DNA from 2 places in the Enterococcus gallinarum genome. Region 1 is predicted to be linked to the other one. Evidence: riboswitches for the same ligand, from Rfam matches in the RefSeq annotation. Region 1 holds a riboswitch; the other holds the start of a gene.
What was found. Region 1 has a riboswitch for tetrahydrofolate ahead of HED61_RS14350 (folate family ECF transporter S component). Riboswitches for the same ligand answer to the same signal wherever they lie in the genome.
Positions count from the first base shown of each region.

Region 1 (15,705 bases):
TTTGAGTTGGACTGCCCTCACTAGCATATTCCGTTCGAATAAATCCAGTCCGTTCAGGAGTCAAAATATAGCTGCCAGCGATCAGCGCTTGTTTGTCGCCACTATACTCGCCGCCAAAAAAATCATCTAACGGATAGGGCAGAATGATTTGATGTTTCCAGCTATCATAAGTTAATTTCAATTGACTCTTACCAATTTCTGTTTTATACGCAATCGTCTGATTCGTTTCCTTTGAGGTGGTCATTTGATTGTTCTTATCGGTGATCGCACTTAGATCTCCCGCATCTACATTCGTGATCGCTTTGTCCCCTTGAGCAGTCGTAGCAACCTTAACTTGCCAACAAATATCCCGCACAGAACCGTCATCGGAAACTTTACCCCAATAAGATGTCATTGTCTCACGATTGATGGACTTGGGCCACACAGTAAATTTTACCGTCAGCAGCCCATCTTGATAGGTTGCACCACTCACACTGTAAGAATCGATCCGTACATCTTCTTGCACCTTCACAGAAGAAAAATAGCGCATCAAATCATAAAATAAATTAAATCCTTGTGTATTCGGATCATAGTTAAATTCGCTTTCAAAGGGCAGAAATTGATTAAAATAAGTAACGGGCTGTTCTTTGATAGCGGATTGGTTTACTTGAGAAGTCTCTACAGTTGATGATTTTGAACCACTCGAACTGACCGCTCGTCCTACAGAAAAGCCAATGATGAACCAGATGACTAGCCCAATCACAATCAGTGTCAAACCGACAGCTAACGCTACCCGAATTGCTGCTATTTTTTTATGCTCTTTCACGGGAAAAACCCACCTTTTGTTTTCAATTACTTGAAGTATAATGAAAAGTTTCTTTTCTCACAAGATGCTTTTTCACTTCTTAAGAAATTAAGAAAAGGGTACCTCATTAAATAGTTTTTAGAAAAAATAAAAGCATTCGCAAAAAAGTGACATACTTCAGGCTTTCCAAAGATGGAAAAACTGAAGTATGTCATTTCTAACCATTCTACTGTTTCTTTCATATTTATTCTTATATTGCTTCTCTGGTTTCTTCACACACGTTGATTAATGGATCAGATGATTCCTTCAGATACCTTCTAAACATCTCCTATCATCTAATAAATATGTGCGAACTTGCGATACAAAATATAATGAACCAGTAATAAAAAGAGTATCTTTCGATCCCATTTTAGCAACAATCTCCTTAATACCTTGTTGCCACTCTTGATAATATTTAAATTGGCTATTTTCTCGAACAAGATCTTCTTTTTTCAACGCTTTCGGGTAATCGAATGTGGTTATTATAAGGCAATTATTAGGGATTTGCTGCATCTGTCGGATCATTTTCCTACTATTTTTGGTTGTTAGCGCTGAAAACAAAATATATTTCTTTCCTTGTTGAAATTTTTCTGTAACTGTATCAACAAATTCTTTTATGGCATGTGGATTGTGTGCCCCATCGATAATGATCGTCGGTTGTGAACTGATTTTCTCCATACGACCTGGCCATCGCGCTTTTTCTAAAGCTTTCTGTATGCTCTCTTTTTGTATCGCTTTGTTTTGCTGCTGACAATAAAGCAAAAAAAGTTGAAGGGCAGTTGCTGCATTTTCCACTTGGTATTTTCCACATAAAGGAATTCTAAGATTTAAAAATTGAAAGTCTTCATTTTCGAAGTGAAACATTTCTCCACTTATAGAATCCTTAGGACTATGACTTTCAGGGCTTTGCCTCACATAGTGAACTTGGTAAGAGGTATTTTTCTTAGAGAGTGGCGCATTTTTTTTAGAAGCGACTTCTTCAATTATTTTCACTGCATTTTGCGAAATGTTTCCTGTAACAATAGGTATGTTTTTTTTGATAATGCCAGCTTTTTGCAAGGCAATTTCTTCCTCAGTTTCGCCTAATATATCTGTATGATCTAATCCAATCGTAGTAATAGCAGTTAAAATTGGTATAAAAACATTCGTACTGTCCCATTTCCCCCCGATACCTGCCTCGAAAATTGCGATGTCTGCGTGCTTTTGAAAATAAGAAAAGGCCATTGCAGTCAATATCTCAAATTCTGTTATTCCCTGATAGCGTGTATCCTCATCCATACTATCTACCAGAGGGCGAAATTCATTTGCTAGCTGGACAAATTCTTCTGCGGAGATTGCTTTCCCATTAATCGAAATACGTTCATAAAAACTTTCAATGTACGGCGAAGTAAATGTACCCACTGCTAGCTTCTGCATTTCTAATAAACAACGCAAGTAAGTTACCGTCGAACCTTTTCCATTTGTTCCTGCGATGTGAATCCCGATAGTATTCTTTTCGGGATGACCGCACAGCTTCAGTAGCTCGTTGACTCGTATCAAACCAGGCCGCGATCCAAATTTTTTGCGCGAATGAATCCAGCGTACTGCTTCATCTCCTGTTTTAAACATTCTTATCATCCCCAATAGAATTGTTAGTTCGTTTAGAAAACATTACGAGCGAAGCGTTTCAAAGGAATCGCATGACCAAAGAATACGATCATGGCTGTTTGTACAGGTAGCATGATCACCGCTTTGACGATACGTATTCCCCAAAGTTTCGTATCGGTCAAAGGAATTGCATACATCATCGACAACCAAATTGGTGTCAGACACAAACTGATAATTAATGTATTGCAAAGAACACATAGAAAAGAATTTTTTATTGTAATGGGCTTTTTATAAAAAAAGTAGCCATAAAGCAAACCTGCAATGAATGAATTCAGTGTAAAGCCAATGAAAAAAGGAGCTTTCCCTAAAAGAGTATTCCCGATAATATCAGCAATTGAAGCACCAATTGCTGTCCACCAAGGGCCAAATAAACTAGCCATAACCACTTCTGGAACAAAATCAAAGGTAATTTTCAACAGCTGGGTTTCAAACCCTAATACTTGAGACAAAACGACCATTAATCCAATCAGTAATCCCATTGTTGCGATAATATGTGCGTCGATTTTTTTCTTCATTCTTAGCATCTCCTTTAATAGAGCTGCTACACAATTAATTTATGCAGCGAATGCAAAGATAGAATCGTGAAATTTGTTTCTTCGTCTAAAAGGCAACATCCCATCCTTATAGCACTTAACGCTCTATCTTCTACTCTGTTTTTTTATTTTTGTCAAAACAGCAATCCTGTTGTTTGAAAGATTCTGTTTCTCTGATGAACTAGATTCCACTTGTATAAATGTTTCATCTTTTATAACCAGCATTTCATTTTTTTGCAACATTTGTCGCTGTGTTCTATCGCCCAGAAGCACTATTGAAAGATTCTCCAATGCATAAATGACAGCAATAGTCTGCGGTTTAATAAAATGCATCTCATTTCCTTTAAGCGCCTGAACAAAGACGTCGTAATCGTCTTTAAAAATAACATTAAAATCTTGACACTCACCCTGACACGTTGTTTTTAATTTACCATCGAAATGGTGGGGCTCAAAAGCATTTAGGCTAATCCAAGAACCTAATTGCCCTAATCTAACTGGATTATCCAAAGACATAAGGATTCGTTGATAACCAGTAAAGTCAGAAAATTCCACGGTATTCATAGTCACTGTCGCAGTTGAGAGACGGAAATCAAAATCTCGTTTAGCTAAGCTACTTGAATCAGGTTCCACTAACAGTTCTGTAGTCTGTCCTCCAGACCACTTTGTGGACAAGTAATCTTCACATGTTTTCTTCTCGATTGTTCCCACACTTCTTCCTTAAACAATATCTAATTCTTCAAATTGACTCAAAATTTTAATATCTTGTGCCACACTGACAAAAGCCTTTTGATCAACATCTTTCATGATTTGATCCAAAATTTCCATTTCGTAAGTAGTAATAACCAAAATCAGAATCGTTTGAGTTTCTTGATTATATGCGCCTAGTGCATATGGAATGATCGTGATTCCACGACTTAATTTTTCTTGCAGAGCTGGGATAACTTCATTCGGCTTTTGCGTAATAATCGTCACCTGAACTTTTTTATGTTTGACATACACTAGATCTGTAACTTTTCCACTTATAAAAATGGATAAAACACTATAAAAAGCATAGGGCCAGCCAAATAAATAACCGGCTACCAATACAATGACTCCATTCAAAACAATCGAAATCACGCCAATGCTTCGACCGGTGATTTGTCTGATTGTAAGAATGAGCGCATCCATACCACCAGTTGAAAGTCCATATTTTAATGCCAGCCCCAAAGAAAAGCCATTGATTGTTCCCCCAAAAATGGCGCAAATAATCGGATCTGTAGTTAGCTCAGTACTTGGGACGATGTGGATGGCAAATGATGCAACCGTTACACAAATAACCGTATAGATGACAAACTTGCGATTAATTTTGAACCATGCAAGCATAAACATTGGAACATTCAGGAGATAATATATAACTGAAATAGGGACTTCAATATGGCTTTTAGCAAGACCAGTCGCAATGATTTGTGCGATCCCAGTTAAACCGCCGGCATAAATATTCCCTGGCTGCCAAAAAAGATTCAGCGCCAAGGAATATAAAAAGGCATAAATAAGAATCACTGTTAATTTTGTAACCACCTCTTGCCAGATATCTATTCTTTTAAAACGTGACATAATCCTCTTTCCTTTTCTTAAAATAAAAGGAAGACATCGCTTCCTCTGATATCGGTCAATCGGCACAAATCACGTCATACCTTTAAAACTGCAGATCCAATGTCACTTGTTTCTCAATTTCTTTTAAGAAATCTCTATCTTCTAAAACGGTAGTTGCTTTGTTTAATTCATCATACATTTCGATGTCTTTATCATGCTCAATAAAGTTTACTTGTCGACGAAATGCAAGATAAGCTGCTTTTGTGCCTTTGCCAAGTCCTGACTGATATCCTTTGATGTCTAATGCTTGGCAAGCCGCCATGATTTCAGTTGCAACGACCCGCCGAGAATTTTTGACGATTTCTAGAGCTGTTCGGGCAGCAGTTGTACCCATGCTAACAAAGTCTTCTTGGTTTTCACAGGATGGTATTGAATCTACACTAGCTGGGTGTGCCAAGATTTTATTTTCTGAAACCAGAGATGCACATGCATATTGTGTGATCATAAAACCAGAGTTCAACCCCGGATGTTTCACCAAGAACGAAGGAAGATTACTTAATTGGTGATTCACCAATCGTTCTACTCTTCGTTCAGATACATTGCCAATCTCAGCGGCAGCAATACCCAAAAAATCAAATGGTTGCGCCAAAGGTTCTCCATGAAAATTCCCTCCGGAAATCACTTCACCATTTCTAGAAATGATTGGATTATCAGTAACTGAATTAATCTCAATTTCTACTTTTTCTTTTACATATGCAATCGAATCTTTACTAGCACCATGAATTTGCGGCATACAACGTAATGTGTAAGGATCTTGAACATGATCTGGTGTCGCTTCCGTAATATATTTACTATCTTCAATTAAACGACGAATATTACGAGCGGTTGCTAATTGCCCACTTTGCGGGCGAATCGTATGAAGGTCTTCTTTAAAAGGACTAGAAATTCCGTCATGAACTTCCAATGAGAGTGCTCCTGCAACATCTGAAAGTTTTAATAACTGAATAGCATCATACGTTGCCAATGCCCCAACCGCGTTCAAAACTGTTGTCCCGTTGATAAAAGCTAATCCTTCTTTGGCACTTAATTGAATCATTTTCAATCCTGCTTTTTCCATTGCTTCTTTCCCAGAATACAACGTGCCCTTATAATAAGCCTTACCTAAACCTAGTAATGGTAAAACCATATGAGCTAATGGGGCTAGATCACCGGATGCTCCTAATGAGCCTTTCTCTGGAATGTAGGGATGGACACCTACGTTCAACATCGCTAACAATGCTTCTACAGTGCTTAAACGAATACCAGAATAGCCTTTAATCAACGAATTAATTCGAATCAGCATAATAGCTCGTACAATATCTTCCGAAAATGGCTCGCCGTAACCAGCAGAATGAGTACGAATCAAATTTTCTTGTAATTGCACAGTGTCTTCTTTTGAAATACTGACATTACAAAGAGAACCAAATCCAGTATTGACTCCATAAACAACGCGACGTTCCTCTACAATTTTATCAACAATCCTGCGCGACTCTTTCACTGCTTCTTTGGCACTTTCGGCTATTACACATTGACGATGGTTGCGTGCTACAGCCACTACGTCTTCTAAAGTTAGGCTAGCACCATCCAAAATAATCATTTCTTGACTAGGAATGGTATTCTGAGCTTCTTCTTTTATCAACATTTTCATCGTTTTATTCCCCACTTTTCTAATAAATTCCTTCCAAGTATCAGTTTCCACAAGTTTTCTAATTTACTTGCTTCGATTTATTATTGTTTAAGAGTAGATACAAAATGCTTGCTACTATAACTCCAATAACTCCAGCTATTAAATTGATCGGATTGGCCGCAGCGACCATCCAAATACTAACAACTATGGAGATAATTGGAATGACTGGACCAAACGGCAGCCGGAAAGCAGGCACATTTTCCATGTCTTTTTTTCTCAACCAAATAACTGCCAATGCAGTCGGAATGTACTGGAAGAAACGAAAGACTACGGACAGTTCCGCTAATTGTTCAAATGATCCGCTTAGTAGAAAAGCTATGGTTAGTAAACCAGAAAAAATAATAGCAACGATAGGTGCATTTTTATTATTTTTTTTAGCAATCACCTTAGGTAACAATCCTTCATCCGCGATTGAAGCTCCATATCGCGGAATCATCAGAGAATCTCCCATATTCAAGCCAGCAATTGAAATCAAGGCCCCGATTGAAATAATCCATTTCCCAGCTGGTCCAATCATTTCAACAAAAGCATCTTGAACTGGCGCATTGCTTTGTAAAATTCCCGTTCCAAGCATGGCAATCGTTCCCGCAATAATCATAAAATAAAGCAGCGAAACAATACTTATGGATCCAATAATCGCTTTTGGCACATTTTTTTTGGCATTCCGCATTTCTCCAGCTACTACAGGTAAAGCTTCAAAACCAATAAAAGCATAAAAGACAGTGAGTGACGTTGAGGCCATGGCTTTAGATAAAGTCATGTCAGGATTCAATTGTAGAAACGGTGTAAAGTTTCCTTGATTGATTCCATTTTTGATGAAAAAAACTGCAATCAGTGTGAAGGCAATAATTGGAATCAATTTAGCTATTGTAATAACAATCGTAAAAATTTTTGAAGTCTTAATCCCCATACTATTAATCACAGATAAGAAAATAACCAAACAAATGCTAATCAATGTATTCTGTCCTTCTAACGCTGGAAAAGTTTGGATCAGAAGTTTCGCAAAACCTGCAGCCATTGCAGCCCACGCAATAATCGTCACAAACCACCCCAGAACACCAACATTAAATCCAATAAAATCGCCAAATGCTGTTTTCGAATATTGGAAAGCTCCGCCATTCTTATTGAAGTAACCCGCAACTTCGGCGAAGCAAACGGCCAACATCAAAACCAAGACCGCATCTAAAACCATTGCAACAAGAGAAGCAGGACCTAAATCTTGGTAAATGGTTCGGGGCAAAAGAAAAATTCCTGAACCAATTACTGCATTGATTCCGTATAGCGTCGCACCACCAAAGCTAAATTTTGCATTCTCATTTTTCGCTAGCTCTGCGGAGTCAATGTCTTTAATATCCGTTATCTCTGAAACCTCGACATCTTTTTGCATACTATTTCACCTCTTCTTTTTTTATTGTAAAACGTTTTCAATTACACGTTTTATTCTAGTAAGCAGTTCATGTTAGCTATTTTACAAGGAGAGTTCCCTCCACCTCCTTGTAAAATAGCTTTCAACTGCTAGAATAATCCGGTTATATTTCCTTTTTCATCAATATCAATTCTTTCAGCTGCTGGAGATTTTGGTAATCCCGGCATCGTCATAACAGCTCCTGTCAACGCAACAATAAATCCTGCCCCGGCAGATACTTTGAGATTACGGATCATCACAGTAAAATCTTTTGGCGCTCCAAGTAGTGACGCATCATCTGAAAATGAGTATTGGGTTTTTGCCATACAAATTGGATAATTACCAAATCCAAGACGTTCCAATTCCTTTAATTCTTTTTTCGCACTTGGTGCCAATTCTACGCCTGCCCCACCGTATACTTTTTGGACGATTTTATTTAGTTTTTCTTCAATTGAATCATCCAAATCATAGACATAGCTAAAATGATTTGGCTCTTCTGCTAGTGCAACTACTTTTTCCGCCAGCTCTTTACCGCCAGCACTTCCTTTCCCCCAAACATCAGATAGAACAACTGCAACGTCCATTTCTTTACAAGCTTTCTCTACCGCAGCTAATTCTGCATCTGTATCTGTTGGAAATTTGTTAATAGCTACAACAACTGGCATCCCGTATACTTCTTTAATATTCTCTAAGTGTTTAGACAAGTTAGGTATTCCAGCAAATACTGCATCGACATTTTCTATTCCTAAATCGCTTTTCTTCACGCCACCGTGCATTTTTAACGCACGAATCGTTGCTACCAAAACAACCGCATCTGGTCGTAGATTAGCTAAACGACATTTGATATCTATAAATTTCTCAGCTCCCAAGTCAGCGCCAAAGCCGGCCTCTGTCACTGCATAATCGGCATACTTTAGCGCAAGTTTCGTTGCCAATACGCTGTTGCATCCATGTGCGATATTTGCAAATGGACCTCCGTGAATAAAAGCAGGGGCATGCTCCAATGTCTGTACAATATTTGGCTGAATTGCCTCTTTTAATAGGGCGGCCATTGCCCCTTCTGCTTTCAAATCCCCAGCAGTTACCGGCTCCCCATCGTAATTATATGCAACGATGATTTTTCTCAGCTTATTTTTTAAGTCAGCAATATCGTTAGCTAAGCATAGAATGGCCATAATTTCTGATGCAACTGTAATGTCATACCCATCCTCACGTGGCACGCCATTTACTCGTCCTTGAAGACCATTTACAATGTGACGCAATTGGCGATCATTCATATCTACCACACGTTTCCAAGTAATTCTGCGAGAATCAATTTGGAGAAGGTTCCCCTGATGAATATGATTATCTAATAGTGCCGCTAATAAATTATTGGCGGCACTAATTGCATGAAAATCACCGGTAAAATGTAAGTTGATGTCCTCCATTGGGACTACTTGAGCATGTCCACCACCAGCAGCACCACCTTTCACACCAAATACAGGACCTAATGAAGGCTCGCGTAATGCAATCACTGCTTTTTTCCCAATGGCTGTCAATGCATCGACGAGACCTACTGAAGTAGTGGTCTTTCCTTCTCCAGCAGGTGTAGGCGTAATTGCGGTCACTAGAATGAGCTTGCCATCCTCGTTGTCATCCAATGACTCAATATTATTGATCTTTGCTTTATATTTTCCATAAAGAGACAGATTTTCTTTAGCAATACCAATTGATTCAGCAATTTCTTCAATCGGCTTCATCACAACAGAATTTGCAATTTCAATATCTGATAAGACCATGTCCATAAACTTCCTTTCTATCTACCAATCTAAATGATTACAGCGATTCAAGTATTTGTTGATAGGTTGCATCAGCAATTTTGCTGCCTTCCTCAACTAGCGATTCCCCGGCTTTGCGGTATTGGCGAACAAACATTTCGTCTTTGATGCTTGCAAGGTTAATCAATACATTCAACCACGCACCTTGTAAAGCTGCCTTTAAATTCAAAGCAGCTACTCCCAAATCACTAGCAGCATTGGTATTTGATTTGCCAACCGCAGCCTGTGTGACTTTTAACGCATCCACAATTTTTTCCATCATAGAAAAAGGTGTAACAGCTGCTCCTTTTAAAGCACTCTGCATTGCTTCTCGGCGGGCTTTTTTTTCTTCTTCGGTTGTTTTTGGAAGTCCAAAAACAGCTGACACTTGATTAAAAGCTTCTGTATCTTCATCAATTGCCCTGAGTAAACCCTCTTGCAAAGATTTAGCTTTTTTTTGCAGTAATTCAATTTCGTCTTCGAACTCTGCATATTTTTTTTTGCCAATCGTGAGTTCTGTCACCATCTTTGTCAAAGCAATTCCCTGTGCGGCAGCTAATGCTGAAGCAGATCCCCCACCTGGTGCCGGTGTATCCGAACCTAAAACAGCAATGAAATCGTTTATTTGCATCTCAACGAGTTTCATGACAATCCCCCTATCAATTCAATAAATGATTTTCGAAAACTTGCTTATTATAATTGAACTCTTCAATCTGTAAATAATATTCAGCACAATCAATCAAGGCTTTTGCTGGCGTTAATCCGATTACTTCACTGCCAATAACCGACACACCATAACGTTTTGCTTCAAAGCGAATCGTTTCAAACACACGATACAGTGGTGTTTTCTCGAAGTTCACCATATTCATAGATACTTGAGCAATATTACGATCTTCAAGCATGACACCAATACCCTTGCAGTATTTCCATCCTCCAGAGGATCCGCGAACAATTTTAGCGATTTTATTGGCAATCTCAATATTATCTGTATCCAAATTCACATTGAATGCAACTAAAGGCATTCTGGCACCCACTGCTGTGACACCAGCGGTTGGATGAATTTTGCGTTCGCCATAATCTGGTTGCCATTCTTCTTCCAAAAGTTTTTCTGGCATTTTCTCAAATTGTCCTTTGCGGATCTTCGCTAAATTTTTACGTACGGGTGTAGTGGCTGAATCTTCATATAGAAAAATGGGAATCTGTAATTCTTCATTGATTCGTTGAGCTACTTTCTTAGAAATAGCAATGCACTCTTCCATGGTGACATCTTTGATCGGCACAAAAGGAACCACATCTGTTGCCCCCATACGAGGATGTTCTCCTTGATGCTTCGTCATATCAATATTTTCACTTGCAAACTTCACTAATTGAAATACTACTTCTTGGATTCCTTCTTCATCACCAACGAGTGTAAAAACACTACGATTATGAGATGTGTCAGAAGAATGATCCAACAATGTGACACCTTTAACATTCTTAGCGATCTCCACCAACCCATCAATAACCTTTTGATTTCTTCCATCACTGAAGTTCGGAATACATTCAATTAATTTTGTCATGGTCTATTGCTCCTTGTTTTTATTTTGAACTTTAGGTACGGCATAAATTTGTTCTTACTACATTAAAAAAATCTATGAATAGCGTTATTTTTATTTCCACACCTCCTAATATACCAGTTTGTTTGTTACCGCTTTCATTCACCGAAATCAGCTTAACACTCTTTCAAATCGGTTGCAAACTCCGTAAAAAAAAGCTTTTCATAATTTTTTCATAATTAAAATTCTGTTTTTTTTTGGAAAATCCGCCTAATTGTCTTCCGCATTTTTTTGTCTTTTATTTTATTTGACCTTTTTTTGACTTTCTTTTTTAAACTGAAGGTAACCTATCGTTGCGCATTGAATAAAAAACAAGACAGACTTTATTTAATCTTTTTGATTTCTTTTACAAAGTACTTTTTTTGCTTGAATAGGTACACTCATAAACAAAAATTTGTAATCAACACATAAAAAATCTTCAAGTTTTATTTTTGACGTTTAATAGTCGGTGCCCTTCGTTTTTTATACATAAACATTAGAAAAAAATAATTATTATGCCGATAATTCTTTTGAACTTTTGGAAAATTATCAGCAAATAAAGAGGTGGAAACATGAAGAAAATTGTTTTGTTGATTGATTTTGGCAGCACATATACAAAATTAACTCTGGTCGATCCTAGCGCCATGGAAGTCCTTCATACAGCTCAGATTCCCACAAGTAGTCAAGAAGGGTTACAGTTGTGCTATACAGAAGGGAAAAAAGCATTACTTCAAACGTTAAAATTTTCTGATCAAGTAAAGATAGAAGAATATTTCTGTTCTTCCGCATGGGGAGGCTTTAAAATGATTGCCATTGGTTTAACTGAGAGTTTGACATTAGAAGCGGCGAAAAGAGCGGCTCTGGGGGCAGGCAGTCGTATTCTTCAAACTTTTTGTTATCGTTTGACACTGGACCAGCTTGAGGAAATAGAACAACAAAAGCCAGATGTTGTTTTGTTGACAGGAGGGTGTAATGGTGGAAATCAAGAAATCATCCGTCACAATGCCCGTCTTCTTGCTCAACTTTCTACAGAGATTGCATTGATTGTAGCTGGCAACGAAGACAGCTATGGAGAATTATCTAAGCTCTTGCAAGATCGAAATAATACTTACTTTACCGAAAACGTGATGCCTGATGTTAATAAGCTGAATCCTATTCCGGTTAGAAAAATTGCCCAAAAAGTTTTCTTAGAAAAAATTGTTCATTCAAAAGGGATCCATCAAGTTGCAGCTCACGCAAGTGCCCCCATCATCCCCACCCCTAAAGCTGTATTAGCTGCAGCCAAGCTATTAAAAGAAGGGACACAAGCTTCGAAAGGTTTTGGGAATTTAGTCGTTGTTGACATTGGGGGAGCGACAACAGATATTCATTCTGTTGGAGATGGTTTACCCCAAGCAGAAAATGTTTACTTTGAAGGATTGGAAGAACCCTATTTGAAGCGTACCGTAGAAGGTGATCTCGGTATGCGTTCTTCTGCAGTAAGCTTGCTAAGGTGCATTGTAGAAGATTCCAATCGAATCAGGGCATTGTCTTCTTGGAAATTTACGACCCTTCAAGCTGCTTGCTATTATAGATGTAGTCATCCAACATATGTACCAAAGACACGAGAAGAATGCCTAATTGATCAATTTTTAGCTCAATCGGCAACGGCTATCGCTTTAGAGAGACATGCTGGAAAGATAAGAAAAGAATATACGCCAAATCGTACAATCTACTACCAGCATGGAAAAGATCTTCGAAATTTCCAAACAATCATTGGTACTGGTGGCGTTATCATTCATAGTCAATCTCCTAAAAAAATAGTTAAACCTGACATCAAGGGCATGTCTAATACTTTGCTACCAGTAGATCCGCAAATTCTTATTGACCAAGACTACCTTTTATCTGCAATGGGACTTTTAAGTCAAAACTATCCCGAAGCAGCATTGAACATTCTAAAGAAGAAACTTTATCGACTCAACCCTTAGTTGTGAAAAGAAGCTGTGACAAAAGTTTTGTCACAGCTTCTTCTGAATAAGCGGTTAGTAATAGCTTTTTCGGAAATTCCTTCTCATTTCTTGAAACTGATCACATCTGTCACAGCCTCAGATATCAATCTTATAGATTTACATGAAAGAATTCTTTTAAAACTTGCAACTCATAGCGGTCTCGATATTGACTAAGGTTGTCCATTGCTTTTGTCAAATAGTACGATAAATCTTCTTCAACCAAATGATTTAATTGTAGATTTGCATGCCTCTCATTTAGACACTTTTCTTTTACCAGTGCTTTGATAAAATAAACGAGACCACTATCACGCGGATTAGCTAGTTGATTTTGGTAACAGCTTGTCTTTTCAATAAACTCTATCACTTTTCCATAATCTTTTTTGTGAAGGTAAATTAATGTTAAATAAGCATTTAACTGAACCCTTTTCCATAATGAAGTAGTAACTTCAAAATATTCATTTGCCTTGAGAAAATAGGTTTCCGCTTGATCATAATCTTTTTTTGCATACAGTGTAATTCCCATATCAACATAAAAAATAGCCAAGCTCGTCACCAAATTATTTCCTTCACACAAATTGATGGCTTTTTGTTGCAGTTTGATAGACTGCTCATAGTTAGACCGCAAACGCTGGATTTCTGCTAGATAATCATACGCGGCAGCAATATTGCTGTTATACTTTTCGTCAAAACGGTTGGCAATATTAAAAATTGTAATCGATTCTTGGATGTACGATTCTGCTTGATCCAAATCACCGATCATCAGATGATACAAACCTTTCAATCGCAATAAAATACCGATAGATTCGTTGTTATTGGCAGTAATTGCTACATCCATTGCCAAATCGATATAATGTGCCATGTCCGTCGCATTATCAGTTTGAATATAGTAATAAATCATTTGACGATACCCTCGCAATAAATAGGTTGTTAGATGAAAGTCTTTCGCTTTTACGATTACTCGCTGAATGTTTTCAATTCCTCGATTATAGTCCCCGGAATTGATGAAAAAGCGACCTTCTAGATAAAGAAATCTGACGAGCAACAACTGATAAGTACTATCTTCTGCATACTGTCCTTCAATTTCCTTAAGTCTTGCACCTATCTCTTTGAATTTTTCTAATTCATTTGGGTCTTCTCTTCTGACCGATTCATGTGATGCCAAATGTTCTTGATGATAGATTGGAAAGAGTTCATGTTGAATACGTAAAAATAATTGATGATGAGAAAGTTCATAATCTAAGGACTTAAGTTCTTGATGCGCCTGACGATAGTGATACCCGATTGCTGCCAATAATTCGCTATCGTTTTTTGCTTCATTTAACTTTTGCTCTAATAAAACAGCAATTTTTTCATGTATCACACGTAATTTCATATCTGATTGTTGTGCATAAATAAATTGTTTCATCTTATTATGTTTAAAACTAAAGCATACTTCATCGAGATAAATATTCTCATTGATCAATCCTTGCTTGATTAAATTATCGAGCGCTTTATAAACCTCTGCTTTTTGACCATCGACTAACTCAATTAGTACACTCATAAATGCTAATTTCTGAAAGAAAGAAATCAAGTCAATCAATTCCACTTCTACAGGCAATAAGTTTACAAACTGTAGACTAAGCTTATCCTTTATGTTTTGCGTTAATCTTTCCAATGTGTTGCTCTCTTCCAATTGATTTAAGTACTCACTAATGTACAGAGGAACACCTTCTGATTCTCTCATAATAAAATCTATTGTAGATGTTTGGAACGTATGATTAGGCAATTGTTTCTCACAAAAAGCCCTGACCTCAAAATCTTGAAATGGAAGTAATTTCAATGTGATAATTTTTTCATAGCGGCGAACGCTTACGATAAAGTCTTGTATTTCCTTGCGAAAGCTTGATTGCAATGTCATGATAAAAATGATATCCCGATGGGGGTTATGCAGAATTAAACTCGTTAATAGCCTAATACTGGTTCGATCCATCCATTGTAAGTTTTCAATAAAAATGACAACAGGAGTTATTTTCCCCAACTGTTGCAAAGCTTCCGATATGCATTGTGCCAAAAAATTTAACTCAACAGAATCAATGGACCGAAGTACGCGTTGTGCTATTAAATCATTAAAAAATGGAAATTGTTGACTAAATGTTTGTTGCCATTGACTAACTTCAGCTAGCTTTTCTCTTTGCAATAAATGGATGATCTGTTGCAGTAGTTCACGCCATGGACGCAAGCAATGCTCTTGTTCCGTTTTATAACAAGTCACTTTGAATAGCTCATAAGGATATTGAATATTTTCTATGACTAATTGACACAGTGAAGACTTTCCCACACCTAAATCTCCGGTAACTAAGACCGATTGAAATGGCTTTTTTTGTTTTAAATTCGCCAAATTCAACTCCAAGCGCTCCACTTCATTGGATCGTCCATAAAAGTGATTCGCGCGTTTTTTTTGACTTACTCGCTGTTTTTGATTGGCAATCTGTAATGTTCTTTGATAGAGCTGTTTTGTTTCTTCACTTGGTTCAATTCCTAATTCATCTCTAAGTGTCTCTGCCAATTCATAATAGGTTTCAATTGCTTTCCCATTGCGATGATTTTCAATATAAAATTGCATCAATAATTGATAATTGCGCTCATCAAATTCATCAATTGC
Region 1 covers NZ_CP050816.1:2,943,575-2,959,279, forward strand. Annotated here, with positions in the region: gene HED61_RS14340 (WD40/YVTN/BNR-like repeat-containing protein) at 1-805, opposite strand, end outside; gene HED61_RS14345 (bifunctional folylpolyglutamate synthase/dihydrofolate synthase) at 1,091-2,440, opposite strand; gene HED61_RS14350 (folate family ECF transporter S component) at 2,464-2,985, opposite strand; THF riboswitch at 3,028-3,125, opposite strand; gene HED61_RS14355 (HutD family protein) at 3,109-3,711, opposite strand; gene HED61_RS14360 (YitT family protein) at 3,721-4,596, opposite strand; gene hutH (histidine ammonia-lyase) at 4,679-6,211, opposite strand; gene HED61_RS14370 (APC family permease) at 6,321-7,688, opposite strand; gene HED61_RS14375 (formate--tetrahydrofolate ligase) at 7,817-9,484, opposite strand; gene HED61_RS14380 (cyclodeaminase/cyclohydrolase family protein) at 9,522-10,148, opposite strand; gene ftcD (glutamate formimidoyltransferase) at 10,162-11,061, opposite strand; gene glmL (methylaspartate mutase accessory protein GlmL) at 11,649-13,043, shown strand; gene HED61_RS14395 (AAA family ATPase) at 13,174-15,705, opposite strand, start outside.

Region 2 (15,705 bases), 190 kb from region 1:
GTGCAGCAGCATTAAATAATATCGCAACTGAAACGTATATCATTCCTGAACATATTTATAAAGATGTGACTGATTTTTCTGTTAGCGAATTGCCTGAAACCCCCGTAGGAACAGGGCCTTACAAATTAAAGGAATACAAGCGCGGCGAATATTTTACTTTTGAAGCCAATGAAAACTATTACGGCGGCGAAGCAGCAATCAAAAATGTGACATTGCGGATCATTGAAAGTACTGATACGGCTAAAGTCGCTTTACAAAAAGGCGAAGTAGATGCGGCAGTTGTCTTGCCTTCTGATATTGAAGATTTGGATGAATCAATGATCTCAGTATATCCGTATACTGAAAATCGGGTTGGTTATCTAGGATTGAATACTCATTCTGATGCCCTCAAAGATGTCAAAGTAAGACAAGCGGTTCTTTATGCTTTGAACAAAAATGAAATGAATCAAGCAGCGTATTTGAGTGATGAATATTATGATACGCCATATTCTTTCTTGCCACCGAACAATCCTTACGCGACCGAAGACGTGGAAAAATATGAAACAAATGTGGAAAAAGCCAAAGAACTTTTGCAAGAAGCGGGTGTATCCAATCTCCAACTGAATCTAGCATTTACTTCAACGGATCCTGCACAAACGATTCAGGCAACATTGATTCAACAACAATTACAGCAAGCAGGTATCAACGTTTCATTGGAAGGCGGCGATGGAACAGCGATCTTTACAGAATTGAAAAAAGCCGGTTCGACAAAATACAATTTATTTTTAGGCGGCTATATCATGGGAAATGACCCAGATCTTTATGGTATGCTTTTCAAAACGGATGGCAGCTCAAATTATTTCCAAACACAGAACAAAACTACCGATGATTTGTTTGCTAAAGCAGCGGTTGAGTTAGATGAAACAAAACGGAAAGAGTTATATGACCAGCTGCAACAAGCCATTGCCGATGATGCTCGAATCTATCCTATCGTAGATAATAAAAAGATTTTAGCTGTCAACAATCGCATTGCCAATGTAGAAGAAGCTGGCTTGATTCCAATCTACACATTTGAAGATATGTCAAAATTGACAATCAAGTAACATGAATGGTTGTGACAGAAGTCAAAGAAAGACGGAAAACATAGACGGATTCGCCTTCTTTAAAGTTGGCGGATCTGCACCAAGAAGTTGGGCTGTGCCCTAAGTAACATCCAGATGAAAATGCCTGAAATGGTTGAGATAGAGGTAGACGCTGAAGGTACAACCGCTCTTGTATGACAGGAGCCATCTCAAGTTTCTTCGGATATCAGTTGGATGAAATACTTAGGTTCTTGCTCCTCTGGTGCATGCGATTTGTTATCTGTCTAGCGGCCTTCTGTCATGATTTTTTTTGAGAGAAAGAAGGGAAACCATGTTCCGATATATTATGAAGCGAGTATTGCAGGCTATTCCTCTGCTATTCGTTATTTCATTCATCGTTTTTTCACTGATTCATATCGCACCTTATGATGTGATCGATTCAATCACAACGCCAAATATGACACAAGAGCAAATTGATCTGTTGCGGCAACGCTATGGATTGGATCAACCATTTCTAGTGCAATACTTTCTATGGATCAAAAACATCCTTACAGGGAACTTGGGATTTTCATTAGTATCCCAGAACAGTATCGCTCAAGAATTAGCGGTCAGAATCCCTAATACGATTCGACTGGTTCTGCCAGCGTATCTGACTGCATTGCTGTTAGCAATTTTACTCGGACTGTTGGCGGCAGCAAACAAGGGAAAAGTATGGGATCGTCTGATCGACGGTATTGCTTCTTTAGGAATCGCGGTGCCTACATTCTGGTTTGCAATGATTTTGATTTATCTTTTTGGGTATCGGCTGAATCTGTTTCCTATCATTGGGATGTATACTGTTGGAAAAGAAGGAGATTTCAACGATTTTCTGCAACATTTTATTTTGCCTTATGCAACACTGACGGTCGCTTTTTTCCCAGAATTAACTCGGTACATTCGCGCCTCAGCTACGCAACAAGTATCTGAAGATTATGTCGTTGTACAGCAGGCATTTCACGCTACGAAATGGCAGATTTTTAGCCGTCATATCAGTCGCAATGTGTTGATCCCGATCGTGACGCAAATTGGTTTGGCACTGCCAATGCTGGTCACAGGAGCAATCATTACAGAAACCATCTATGGCTGGCCAGGGGTCGGTCCTTATTTGATGAGTGCTACGAAAAGTTTGGACTATCCCGTGATCATGGCAATCATGTTGCTGTCAGCGACCTTAGTTATTTTAGGCAATCTATTGGCGGATGTTCTTTATTCGATTGTTGATCCAAGAATACGTAAAGGAGGGAATCGTTCATGAAACGATTGAAGAAAATCAGAAAGGCGATTTTCTCTTCTCCAGTTTACGCCTTTTCTTTTATCTTTTTGACGTTGCTGATTTTGTTGTCATTAGCGGCACCTTTGATTCCAATCGATCCGAATGCGACGGATGTCAGCAATATGTCCCAAGCACCTAGCTGGGCCCATCTGTTCGGAACGGATGAAGTTGGACGAGACTATTTCATTCGAGTTGTCTACGGCGGTCGGGTCTCGTTATTAGTGGGAGTACTAGCGATGATTACAGCGACATTGATCGGCACGATGGTCGGTTTAGCTGCTGGATACTTTGGTGGTTGGGTGGACAGTCTTTTGATGCGTCTTGTTGATGTCTTGTCTTCCATTCCTTGGTTGGTATTAGTGATTGTTTTAAGTGTCTTTCTGCGTCCGGGATTGACGACGATCATTATTGTAATTGGCGGCTTTTCGTGGATGAATATCGCTCGTCTGATTCGGGGAGAAACACTTGCTGCGAAAGAAAGAGAATATGTTGTCTATGGTAAGTTTATTGGTCGGACATCCTTTAGTATTATTTTCCGCCATATTTTTCCAGCAGTTTTACCTACGCTGATCGTGGCAGCTTCTGCCAGCATCTCAGGAGCGATCATGACAGAATCTGCGTTGAGTTTTTTGGGAATGGGAATCCAACAGCCAATGGCTTCTTGGGGGAGTTTGCTGCAAAATGCCCAAAGCAGTTTGCAACGAGCCCCTTATATGGCAATTCTGCCCGGCTTATTCGTGATTTTTACCATCTATTCATTTAATAATCTGGGGGACATGATCAAACGTGTCTTGCAGCGGGAGGTGTAGCAAGCATGACAGAGCCATTACTGACGGTGAAAAACTTAAACGTGTTTTTTCATAGAAAACAAGGAGATCAGCAGCTGCTGAAAGAAATCGACCTAGTCATTCCTAAAGGACAAGTCGTGGGGATCGTCGGTGAATCAGGCAGTGGCAAGAGTATGACGATGAAAAGCGTGATGGGGATCTTACCAGAAAATATCTCCGACTCCTTTGACTCGTTTGTTTTTGAAGGCCAACCAGTTGTTGATCGCAGCAAATTACCGCTAGCCATGATTTTTCAAGATCCAATGACATCATTGAACCCTTTGCGAACCATCGGGTATCACTTGATTGAAGTCATTCGCAGACATCAGAAAATGTCAAAAAAAGCTGCGCAAACAATTGCCATTGCGGAGTTGAACAAGGTAGGGATCCCCCTTCCTGAACAGCGGATGAAGCAGTATCCCCATGAATTATCAGGGGGGATGCGGCAGCGGGTCATGATCGCTATGGCACTGTTGGCACAGTCGAAGTTGCTGATTGCAGATGAACCAACGACTGCATTAGATGTAACGATTCAAGCTCAGATCTTGGCATTGATCAAGCAATTGCAGCGAGCAGAGAACCTTTCGGTCGTTCTGGTGACCCATGATTTTGGGGTTGTCGCTGGCATGTGTGATTTTATCAAGGTGATGTACCAAGGAAGAGTGGTAGAGGAAGGGACTACTGAAGAAATTTTCTATCAACCTCAGCATCTCTATACGAAGCAACTGCTCGAGGCCGCCCACTTAGGGGATAAAGAAGAAACAGTTGTCTTTGACTATCAGGAAGAACTTCCTGATGTGTTACACGTTCGGGAAATCTCTGAGACGCATCGTGTTTGGGAAGGAGGGGCAAGCAATTGAAGGAATTGATACGAGTCGAAGAGGCCAGCAAAACGTTTCGAAGCAAAAACTGGCGTGGGGTAGTGACAGAAGTGCGCGCAGTAGAGAATGTTAGTTTGACGATCCATCGGGGCGAAACTCTAGGCCTTGTAGGAGAATCAGGCAGTGGTAAAACAACATTAGGCCGTAGTATTTTGAATCTGGAAACTTTATCTGCAGGCAAAGTCTTTTTTGAGGGACAAGAGCTGGCAAGTTTGTCACCAGAGGAACAAAAGAAACGCTATCAGCAGATGCAAGTAATTTTTCAAGATCCTTATTCTGCGTTGAATCCACGAATGACTGCTTTGGAGTTAGTGATGGAGCCTTTACTGAAAGAAACGAAAGACGCTGCACGAGCAAAGGCTAAAGAGATACTTGCGATCGTTGGAATCAAAGGAGAGGACATCCATAAATTTCCTCGGAATTTCAGTGGTGGACAACGTCAACGGATCGGGATTGCTCGAGCAGTCGTTAATCGACCAGCCTTTGTCTTGTGTGATGAACCAACTTCTGCATTAGATGTGTCGATTCAAGCGCAGATCATTCAATTACTTCTAAAGCTGCAAAAAGAATTTTCATTGTCCTATTTATTTATTTCCCATGATTTATCCGTGATCCGTCATATCAGTGACCGCACCGCAGTCATGTATCAAGGAAAATTGGTTGAATTGGCGCCAACAAAACGACTCTTTGAAAGCCCTCAGCATCCTTATACAAAGAAACTATTGGCAGCAGCACCAATCGCTGATCCAATTCTGGCTCGAGCAGCAATGGATCAGAAAGACATCCAAGAAACGATCACTTTAAGTCCTCTTTTTGAATGGATAGAAGTAGAAAAAGAACATTATGTAAGGAGAGAAAAAAATGACAGTTGAAACCTTAACACTGGTTCAAGGAAAAGATAAATTAGAATTACCACAGCAAAATGGCAACTGGGTCTTGGCTCGAGAACTAGGATACTCACCGGTTCAGATGCTTGTAACTGCAGCCGCAGCTTGTGGCGGTTATGTGTATACTTCTGTTTTGGAAAATTCTCATGTGCCTGCTGAGATTGAAAAAATCGAAGTCAGTTATACGAGAGATTCTACGAAGAAAGCAGAGCCGATCTCTTCGATCCAGATCGATTTTTATGCGCGGATTTCAGCGGAATATCAAGAAAAAGCCATTCGCTGTCTCAAACTCGTTTCTCCGAATTGTCCAGTCATCCAATCATTAGATCCAACGATCACGGTAGCAGAAACAGTTCATTTCATTTAATTCAAACAACACAAAACACGTTAAACAAAAAGGCAGCTAGTCAAAAGAAATTCGACTAGCTGCCTTTTTTAATAAATAATATTTTCGCGAATTGACCCGATATCTAAAACCAATAGTTTCCGGTCTTGAGTCTTGATAGCACCGCTTTCTCTCAACCGCTGCATCATTCGATTGACACTACTTGCTGAAGTGATACCGCAAAAGCGGGCGATTTCCTCATTGGTTACCTCAAAATCAATCAAGGTTCCTTCACCCACTGGTACCCCAAAGGTTTCGTATAATTCATTCAATTGTGTACAGACCGCACCAAATTTGCCATTCATCAGCATTTGCTGCATTTTTTTCATGGAGTACATTAGATTTTTGCGATAGTACTCTTTGACATAATCTTGTAACGCCCGATTTTGATTGACATCTGTCCAGAATTGATCGCGCACGATCTTATATAATTCGGCTTCTTCTGACTCGACACGCACATTGAAGGGCGCTTCGACTTCTTGTGAAGATTCATCTTTAAAAAGAGAAACAATATCGAAATCATTCATATAGCGCAAATTGAATTCACGCCCCTCATGAGTGACGACACTTGTCTTGATGATCCCTTTTTTCAAAATATAGACATAACGATCAGGGATTCCTTCATACGTCAAATAACTTCTTTTTTTACGTATGACTACTGGAATATTATTTTGTTCTAAATAGTCCATTAATAGCTGTTTTACCAAACAAAGCACTCCTCTTATTCCTATAGTGTTTCCTTTTCAATGAACAGTCACATTCGCCAAATCTGGGTGAATATTCTTTTTTAATTAAAGAACATTCTAACTCAAAAAGCAATAACAAATGTTAATGTATTATGTTTTTGCGTTTTTTCAGCAACAAAAGCGAATTTGCGCTCTTGAAATATCAGGTATAGTTAGACCTGTCATCTGAGAAAGAGGATGATGAAACAAAGAAACAATAAAAAAGGAGCAAAACACAACATGTCAGAACAGGAGCAACAAACAGAAAAACTATGGAACAAAGGTTTTATTACTATTACATTGATTAATTTTATTGTTTTTCTGGTCTATTATTGTTTTGTCGTCATCACGGCAAAGTTTGCTACGCAAGAATTAGGGGCTTCCGCTGCACAAGCTGGGTTTGCAGCAGGGATCTATATTATAGGAACATTGATTGCCCGCTTGTATATTGGTAAGGTATTGGAGCTAGTTGGACGAAAAGCCATCTTACGTTGGGGAATGATTTTTTATGTCATAACTACGGCGGCTTATTTGATTTCATCGAATATCATGATTTTGGATGGTGTCCGTTTCTTGAATGGTTTCGCCTATGGAGCAGTGTCTACAGCGGCAAATGCAATTGTTACGGCGTACATTCCCTCTTCAAAACATGGAGAAGGAATCAACTACTATGGATTAAGCACGAGTTTAGCAGCTGCTGTCGGTCCATTTATCGGAATGCTGCTGTTACCCTCTTTTGGTTTTGATTTTATTATCCTATTAGCAACTGCTCTTTCGATAGTAACAGCCATTGCTTGTTTCGCTTTCCCAGTGAAAAATATTTCCTTAACACCAGAACACCGAGCAGAACTAAAGAAATGGTCATTCAGCAGTTTTGTTGAGCCAAAAGTCTTGTTTATTTCAGGTCTGGCCTTTTTGATTGGGTTGTCTTATTCCAGTGTATTAGGTTTCCTTTCTATTTATGCCGGAAACCTTGGCCTAGAAACCGCAGGCGCATTCTTCTTTGTTGTTTATGCATTATCCGTAACCTTCACTCGTCCAATGACAGGTCGCTTGTTTGATCGTCGTGGTGCAGATGCAGTGATGTATCCAAGTTTTATCTTCTTGACATTAGGATTGTTCTTGTTGAGTATTACTGGCAATAGCTTGATGCTGTTGATTTCTGGCTGTTTTGTTGGACTTGGCTATGGTACATTCATGTCTAATGGACAAGCCGTATGTCTAAAAGAAGTCGATTCTCATCGGATCGGTGTTGCACTTTCTACTTATTTCATTGGTCTAGATTTAGGATTAGGTGTCGGTCCTTATGCATTAGGTAGCTTAAACGGGATGTTTAATTATTCTCAAATCTATATCATTTGCGGAGTGATTCCGGTCGTTGTTATTGTACTGTACAAATTCTTTTATAAAACCAAAAAAGTCGTCGAAAGCGCCGCTATTTCAGAACGTTCGAGAGAAGAATAAAGACAAGGAGTGTAGGAATAATGGACAGCAATCAATTGATTTTAGAAGCACTGAAAAATTTGGTAAACAATGTCAATGAATTGAACAAAGAAATCCATTCGATGGAAGAAGTAAATCAACGTTTGACGATCGAGCAAGTTGAGATTGCTCACGAATTGAAAAACATCAAGCGTGTGTTGATCAACGATAATATCATTGGCTGATCAACGTTAATCAAAGTGGCAGAGCAGTGGTATTGGGTTCCATTACTGCTCTGCCTTAATTTTTGCCCAAGATACGGCAAAAAAACGAACGATTCTTAAAAAACAGCTGTCATTAAAGGGACTAAAATTGAAGACCACTAGAATCTGTGCTATAGTTTGTCTGGGTAGAGATACCTAAATAAATCAGAGTAGGAAATAAAGCGTTAAGTGCCGAAAGGATGGGATGTTGCCTTTTGGACGAAGAACGATTCGTTCGCGGTTTTATTTTCGCATTCGCTGCATGAATTTGTAGCAGCTCTAAAAGGAGATGCTCGTTATGAAAAGAAAAGTCGACGCACACATGATCGCGGTCATGGGGCTTTTGATTGCCCTGATGGTGGTCTTGTCGCAAATCTTGGGGTTTGAAACAGCCTATTTGAAACTCACCTTCACTTTTGTTCCTGAGTTGATTATGGGGATGCTTTTTGGGCCATTCTGGACTGCTGTAGGGGCTTCGGTCGCTGATATAGCAGGAATGATTTTATTCCCTAAATCCGCTTATTTCTTCGGATTTACGATCAATGCATTCGTAGGTGGGTTGATCTACGGTTACTTTTTTTATAGAAAGGAAGTAACTTGGAAACGGGCAGCAACAGTGGTCTTGCTGAATACCCTTCTGATCACATTGATTTTGACACCGATCTGGTTGGCAATGATGCTGAATATTCCATTAACAAGCTGGGCAATTTGGTCGGCTCGATTGATGAAAGCTGTTATCATGTTTCCTATTCAGACAGTTTTGATCTACTTTGTTGGGCGCGCAGTGCCTTATAAACGCTTGACTCGGCGTTTTACCTAATCATTTTAGCAACAAAAAAAGAATAAAAAACAAACATCCATTAAAGCGAACAGTACACTTGAGTGTGTCGTGTTCGCTTTTTTTACCTTAAAAGGCATGCTAAAATAGGCTGATGTAAAATAAGACGAGGAATTTATGAACTGGAGGAATTTATGAATAAAAAAGGAATCCTTATGGGTGGCTTTATTTTGCTTCTGTTGCTCATTATAGGAGGAATGAAGTGGCTGATGGACCAACAGTCAAATGGGGAAGAACCGACAAACGCTTCACAAACAACGTCAACAAGTTCTCTAAGTACCGAGTCGAGTATTCCCGAACAATCAACTGAGGAGGAAACGACGATTGATAAGCGGATTGACCAAATGAGTCTAGAAGAAAAAGTTGGGCAACTATTTTTTGTACGAGTGCCTGAAATCAATCAAGTTGAAGATATACAAACCTATCATTTAGGCGGCTATGTCTTATTCGGACGTGATACGGAGAATGAGACAGCTGAGACGTTGAAGCAAAAGATTGCTGATTATCAGCAAGCCAGTTCCATACCTTTGCTGATCGGAATGGACGAAGAAGGGGGAACTGTCACTCGAATCAGTCGCAACCCTGCATTGGTACAAACACCATTTTTATCCCCTCAGCAACTTTACCAACAAGGGGGCTGGCAAGCAATTGAAGAAGATACTGCTCAAAAGGCAGCTATTTTCCACGAATATGGCATTTCTACCGGTCTGTTTCCGGTCGCCGATGTATCCACTGACCCTAATTCATTTATCTATGATCGGACCATAGGTTTAGATGCAGCAGGAACCAGTGAATTTGTTCGTAGAAACATTGCCGTTTTAAAAGAGAATCGGATTGGTTCGACATTGAAGCATTTTCCGGGTTACGGCAATAACCGTGATTCACATGTAGAGATCGTTACCGATGATCGTCCGTTAGAAGAGTTGGAAACGAATGATTTCTTACCTTTTGAAGCCGGGATCAAAGCAGGAGCTGACAGTATTTTAGTCTCACATAATATTGTCACAAGTATTGATGACAGCGCACCAGCCTCTATCTCGAAGCCTGTCCATGAATTATTGAGGAAGCAGCTGGGGTTCAAAGGAGTAATCATGACGGATGACATGGATATGGCGGGTCTAGCTGACTTTATTTCTCAATCAGAAGCAGGGCTGAGAGCATTAGAAGCAGGGAACGATTTAGTGATGTCATCTACCTATCAGCAACAGATCCCAGTGATTGTGGATGCTGTCAGAAGTGGTAATTATCCGGAAGCAGCCATCGATGCTTCCGTCAAACGAGTGCTTGAATGGAAAGCTTCCATTGGGTTAATCAATTAAAGAAAACGATCTGAAAGACACTCTTTTCTGCTAACAAGTATTGGCGCAGAAAGAAGACTTTCAGATCGTTTTTTTTTATCCTATACAGATTTTTCCGGCAGCAACATTATAAAAAAGGTTCTTCAGATGGTGCCACTGTCAAAAGGACGTTGGTTGCTAATTCTGATAGTTCAGCAGCGTAGGCAGATTGACCTAAAAAGTGTAGGATCTCAATTGCTTTCGTGATTGTTTGTTTTCCAGTTTCGATTTCACCATGGAAGATCGCGATGATCCCTTCGAAATAGCGGATCATCAATCGAATCCGGTCGTTATCCAATGGAATATTTTTGGTCATATAAAACAAAATTTGTTTAAGATGATCGATCTGATTGCGGTCAATGAAAAGAAAGGCAGCGTTAGTCAACAACTTAGAATAAATATGATAATTGAGACTAAGCAAATTATTATAAAATTCCTGCTTGTTTAGTTGCTCGATTTGAAACAAAATATATTCGTCCGTGAAAAGAAACATTAGATTTGCAAATATGGTAATCTCAAATTTTCCCCAGGTTTCTATTTTGTCGAGGTAGCTCTTTATCGCTGCCTCGATTTTTTCTGTTTCATCGATGGTATGTAGAAAACCCTTTTTCTTTAGGATCAAATAGTACTGGCTATAAAGAAGATAGTAGAAAAAGTCTTGTGTTTCTTGGTAGGTTGTTTTTGACTCGTCAATCAAGATTGCTAGCTGATCATAATCATGTTGGTAATAAGCATTGTGAAATTGTTTCGAGAGTTGCTTCTTTTCATTTAATTGATTGTTTGTCAAATGATACTCAAATTCTTCGAGAGTCACATTCAAGCGATCAAGGTATTTGTAAAGAATATCAAAAGCAATTCGATGACCTTTTTGTTCAAAAGTAGCTAACGTGCTCCGCTCAGATATATCGGCTGCTAACTTTCTTTGGGAAAGATTACGTTCAGTACGTAACTTTTTCAGTAATAGATTGGCTTCCAAAAAAGCACCTCCTAAATGCACCTAGAAAATAGGTGGACGAAAAAATAGTCCAAATCAACTATAGTACTATTTTCCAATTAAACTGAAGGAAAGTCAATTAAAGGAGGAAAAGAAAATGTTTCAATTATTTGGGTTTCCATGGGAAGTTGTTGAAAATATGATCAACATTTTTTCTTTCTTACGCTAAAAGTTCGTTCAGTAAATCTGATCAACATCAGATTTCAGTAACGCAAAAATAGGTGGTTTCTAGTAATAATTTACTATTTGCTCCTCCAAGGTCGTTGACCTCTCCCCAAAGTCCTGCTTAGCAGGCATTCCAGGCTGTCGATCTTAGGAGGAAACAGGAACTTGAAGTAGGAAAAAGCAGGAAAACAGCGATTTCTGCTTTTTCCTATGTTTAAATCAAGAATGATAGACAGAAAACCAGTGGCATTCCAAAAAGGAAGCCACTGGTTTTTTAGTTTATCGAAAAGTCGTTGATTGTCAGATATTCCTCCCATAAAGCGTCAAATAATGGCGACAACTCTTTTAGAGTCTCAGTTTCTTCCATGACATAAGCAGGATACTCAATTGCTGGCAACAATCTATTTGCTGGAACGATGTAATAGTCAAAGTCTTTTTCGTGGTTTCTTACGATATCATAGTCCACAAATTGAATTTGATCCAATAAAAAACTGATTTGCTGAATGGCTGATAAATTCAATGAAGGAATGATTCCCACCTGTAATTTTTGTAAATGATGCTGTTGATAAAACGGATATATGAAAAAAGTCAGATAGTCTAGGACTAGCGATTTGGCTTTTTTGAGCCATTCATAACCAACACGTCGAGTGTATTTTGTCAAAAATGGACGAATCTTTTTCTGTAGATTTGTAAATCCTTTCTTTTGAAAGGATAGATTCAACTCATTTTGAGACCAAAAATCAATCAATAGGCCATTGTTTGCATAAAAAATATACAGAATAATGAAGCTATCTTTTTGAATTTCAGAAAATACTTCTTCATCAAAAGGGATCCCAACGATTTCTGGTAATAATACGTGACTAAAATCAGCCATAAACTCATGAAAAATAGGATCATCTTCTTTGATCTGTTCATAGAAATCACAAAGTAGAGCAGCTCTTTCTGGTGTTGGCTCAGCGAAACGGACTAGAAAGAACAGCATTCCTTTGACATAATTGATCTGATAAGTTACTTGCTTTTCGTCAGTCATAAATGCCGTAAAATAATTTTCTAGAGGATGGTTCATCTTTGAAAATAATTTTTCAAAACCATTGATTGGGTTAAGCAAATAGCCTTGTTCGAATCGAAGTTTGGATACAAATAAAATGACTAAGATCAGTCGTTGGTTAACAGGAGAAAACTTTTGTAATGCTAATTCGTTGATCAAAACCGTTTGATCACTGAAGTCCGTTAAGTAATCCGCTTCTAATGGTGAGTTCTCTAGATAAGTTAAAATTTGAACGTAAAATGAACGGATATTGATTTCATTTCCAGTCAGTTTCAACTGAGAAACATTCAAATGGATTTCTTTTCCCAATAAATAAGTCTTCAGTGGTTTAAGTGCCCGGGTGATCGTTGAATGACTGACAAAATGAACAGTTGAAAAATCATTGATGGTCATTTCCGGGTTCATGATCGATGTAAGTAGAAGTTGGAAAGCAAGGCTTTCCTGAATCAAATACTTCTGATAAAGTGAATAGGAAAGTGGTTCTTCTAATGAACGAACCTTGAAACCTTTTTCACATAACGAAACTTGATAAAGCGCTGAAAACTCTTGTTGCATTTCCTCTATGAGTGGTGCTATCCCGTGATAAGACAAGCCCAGATGCTCGGCGATTTTACTGATATTGATTGGTTGATTGGTATTCTCATTTAAATAAGTCAAAATTGCTAATTTTTTCTTTGCATGATTGGTGAGTAACAGATCTTCAAACATAATCATCCTCCTTTTAAAAATATTATCATAAATATTATTTAATAATGAATCAAAAATGTAAGTTTGAGATGCCAATTTTTGATTAAAAAAGTTCTTCTTTTGTCGTGTTGTGTAATTAAATAATCTCGGTGTAAAATTATTATTGGATTTTATGTGAAGAAAATTGCTATTCAAAAATAGCAGATTTTCTCTTTTTTTTATGCGTTTTTTTAGAATAAAAGAATCACTATAGAATAATTATTCGGTCTTTAAATATATGTACGTAATTAATAAACGAACGATATAAGAAGATTTTTTGTTTTTAAAATAACACATAATACCTGTTCCTACAAGTTAAAAAACAGTGACAAGTACGTGTACTTATTTTTATCCATGTGATTTCAGTAAATAGACGATGCTGATCCTTAGGAAATCCTACATGCTGAACTTAGAAAAAGGCGGTACAAAAGCTTTTTGACGATTATTCTTAGCGAACAAGAGAGATGTTAGTTGTGCTTTTTTGTTTACATGGAAATAATCTGAAAAAATTGTTGTCCATTTAGGAGTGAGAATGGTTAGGAGACAATTGAGAATGGCGTAGGTTTCTTCAAAAACGATTATTTTTATTATCTTTCAAGAAATGGTGACAAAACCTAATAAATATAAGTTGAAAAGCTAGTGCTGATGAATAGAAAAACAAATGTATTTTTACTTCTGGGCGAGGGATAAGTCGTCTTGATTGATAAAAAAACGTAGGGTTGTTAGACTGGTTTTAGAGGAAAAAAAGGAGGACGTAAAATGAAACACGGATTTAGAGATTATTTAGGAGCAAATGAGCGGGAGGCCGGTTATAACTTATCCTGGGGCTCAATTTTCGCAGGAGTCGTGACGTTTATTGCATTATTCATGACATTTTCATTAATCGGCTCAGCGATCGGCTTTGGAATGGTAGAACCTACTTCAAACAACCCGCTGGATGGTGTGGGAACAGGCTTGATGATTTGGACTGTTGTGACACTGATTCTTTCATTATTCGGCGCAGGATTTGTTTCTGGTGTAGCAGCTAGACGCGTTGGTTTGGTACATGGATTTCTTACTTGGGCAACCAGTATGATCGTTACGATCGTTATGTTATCATATTTAACGATTGGGGCTTTTTCTGTAGTTGGTTCACTATTGGGCAATATCGCTTCAGCTGTCGGAAGTGGCGTAGAGAATGTCGCATCGGGAACAGCAGATGTCGCATCAAAAGCCTTTGATGAAATTACAGGAAACATGGGAGATATTGATACAGATCAATTGCAAACGGACGTCCGCGACGTATTAAAAGACACTGACGTTCCTGAATTGCAGCCAAACTATTTGCAAGATCAAGTTTCTGATGCAACGAGTGATATTACCGATGCAGGTAAGAAAATCGCTACGGATCCAAATAAAGCAGACGAAATCATCGATGATCTTTCAACAAAATTACAAGATCGGGCAACGAAAATCAGCGATTCCGTTGATGAAGATGCCATTTCAAATGCGGTAGCAAAAAATACCGATCTAAATCAACAAGAAGCACAAGAAGCTACCCAAAATATTGTCAATGGGTTGCAAAAAGCTTCTGACGAAGCACAACAGCAAATTGAAACAGCACAACAAAATCTTGAACAAGCAAAACAAGATATCGATCAAGCAGTCAAAGATGCGCGTAAAAAAGCTGATGAAGTAAGTGATGCAACTGCTAAAGCATCAATTTGGGGCTTTGTAGCAATGGTCTTAGGACTAGCTCTAACATCGATCGGCGGCATGGTCGGAGCGAACTTAGTCAAAACTGCCGATCATGAAAATCGGATCTAAAGGAAAAAGACAAACACGAAAATAGTAGTGAGTGACCAATCATCAATGCAGTATCTCCATGGGAGACGGATCATTGATGGTTGGTTTTTGTATCAACAAGTCATTGCCTCCAATGGTGAAAACTTAAACGATTACTATCAAAATATATCCAACCATAAGCCCTCTGAAGAAGCTGTTTTTCTAAAAGTTGAGAAAAATAGCCGGAGTCCTAATGGTTGGATTTTTTATGTTCTTTCAATAGTTATACTGCTTACTGGTTTGGTAGTAATAGGCGTACAGTAGTTCCTTCATTGACGCGAGAGACAACGGTCAAGCCATATTTTTCCCCGTAGAGTAACTTGATTCTTTGATCGATATTCTCCAATCCGATACCAGAATAATGTTCGATCGACTGATTCTTATTCAACGAGGATGCTTCATCAAAGCCGATACCTGTATCAATGATTTCGATGATTAGCCCTGATTTACTGATGCGAGAAAAGATTTGAATATAGCCTTTTTCTTCTTCAGGAAACGCATGCAGATAAGCGTTTTCGATGATTGGCTGCAAGATCATTTTAGGAACCAAACAATTTTCACATTCTTCTGCGGAGAAGATGGTTGATTGAATCCGGTCACCATAGCGAACGTTCATCAGGATCAGATATTCTTCTACGATGGCTAGTTCATCCTTTAATGGAACGATCTCTTTGCGGTTGAATGTATGGCGAAGCAATTGAACGAAACTATCGATGGCTTGAGTTGCTTTCTCTTGTTCATTTTGCCAAATCAAAAATTTGATTGCTGTTAGTGTATTATAAACAAAATGGGGTTGGATCTGCATCTGTAAGGAACGGATCTCAAATTTGCGTTTTTCCGCTTCGGTGATCATCAAATGGTCGACATAGGATTCTAAATCCTCCAGCATCAAATTATAGGCGCGACCTAGTTCTTGCGTTTCATACGTGCCATTGATTGAGACTTTATTGCTGAAATCACCTTGTGTGACTGCCGGCAGCTTGTCGATCAATTGATAGATAGGTTGTGTG
Region 2 covers NZ_CP050816.1:2,748,730-2,764,434, reverse strand. Annotated here, with positions in the region: gene HED61_RS13540 (ABC transporter substrate-binding protein) at 1-1,082, shown strand, start outside; gene HED61_RS13535 (ABC transporter permease) at 1,393-2,355, shown strand; gene HED61_RS13530 (ABC transporter permease) at 2,352-3,182, shown strand; gene HED61_RS13525 (ABC transporter ATP-binding protein) at 3,188-4,060, shown strand; gene HED61_RS13520 (ATP-binding cassette domain-containing protein) at 4,057-4,953, shown strand; gene HED61_RS13515 (OsmC family protein) at 4,943-5,335, shown strand; gene HED61_RS13510 (Crp/Fnr family transcriptional regulator) at 5,404-6,060, opposite strand; gene HED61_RS13505 (MFS transporter) at 6,319-7,542, shown strand; gene HED61_RS13500 (hypothetical protein) at 7,563-7,745, shown strand; THF riboswitch at 7,928-8,026, shown strand; gene HED61_RS13495 (folate family ECF transporter S component) at 8,053-8,583, shown strand; gene HED61_RS13490 (glycoside hydrolase family 3 N-terminal domain-containing protein) at 8,736-9,920, shown strand; gene HED61_RS13485 (Rgg/GadR/MutR family transcriptional regulator) at 10,027-10,914, opposite strand; gene HED61_RS13480 (helix-turn-helix domain-containing protein) at 11,372-12,853, opposite strand; gene HED61_RS13475 (hypothetical protein) at 13,631-14,677, shown strand; gene HED61_RS13470 (cache domain-containing sensor histidine kinase) at 14,928-15,705, opposite strand, start outside.
Region 2: another riboswitch for tetrahydrofolate. It lies ahead of HED61_RS13495 (folate family ECF transporter S component); the one in region 1 lies ahead of HED61_RS14350 (folate family ECF transporter S component).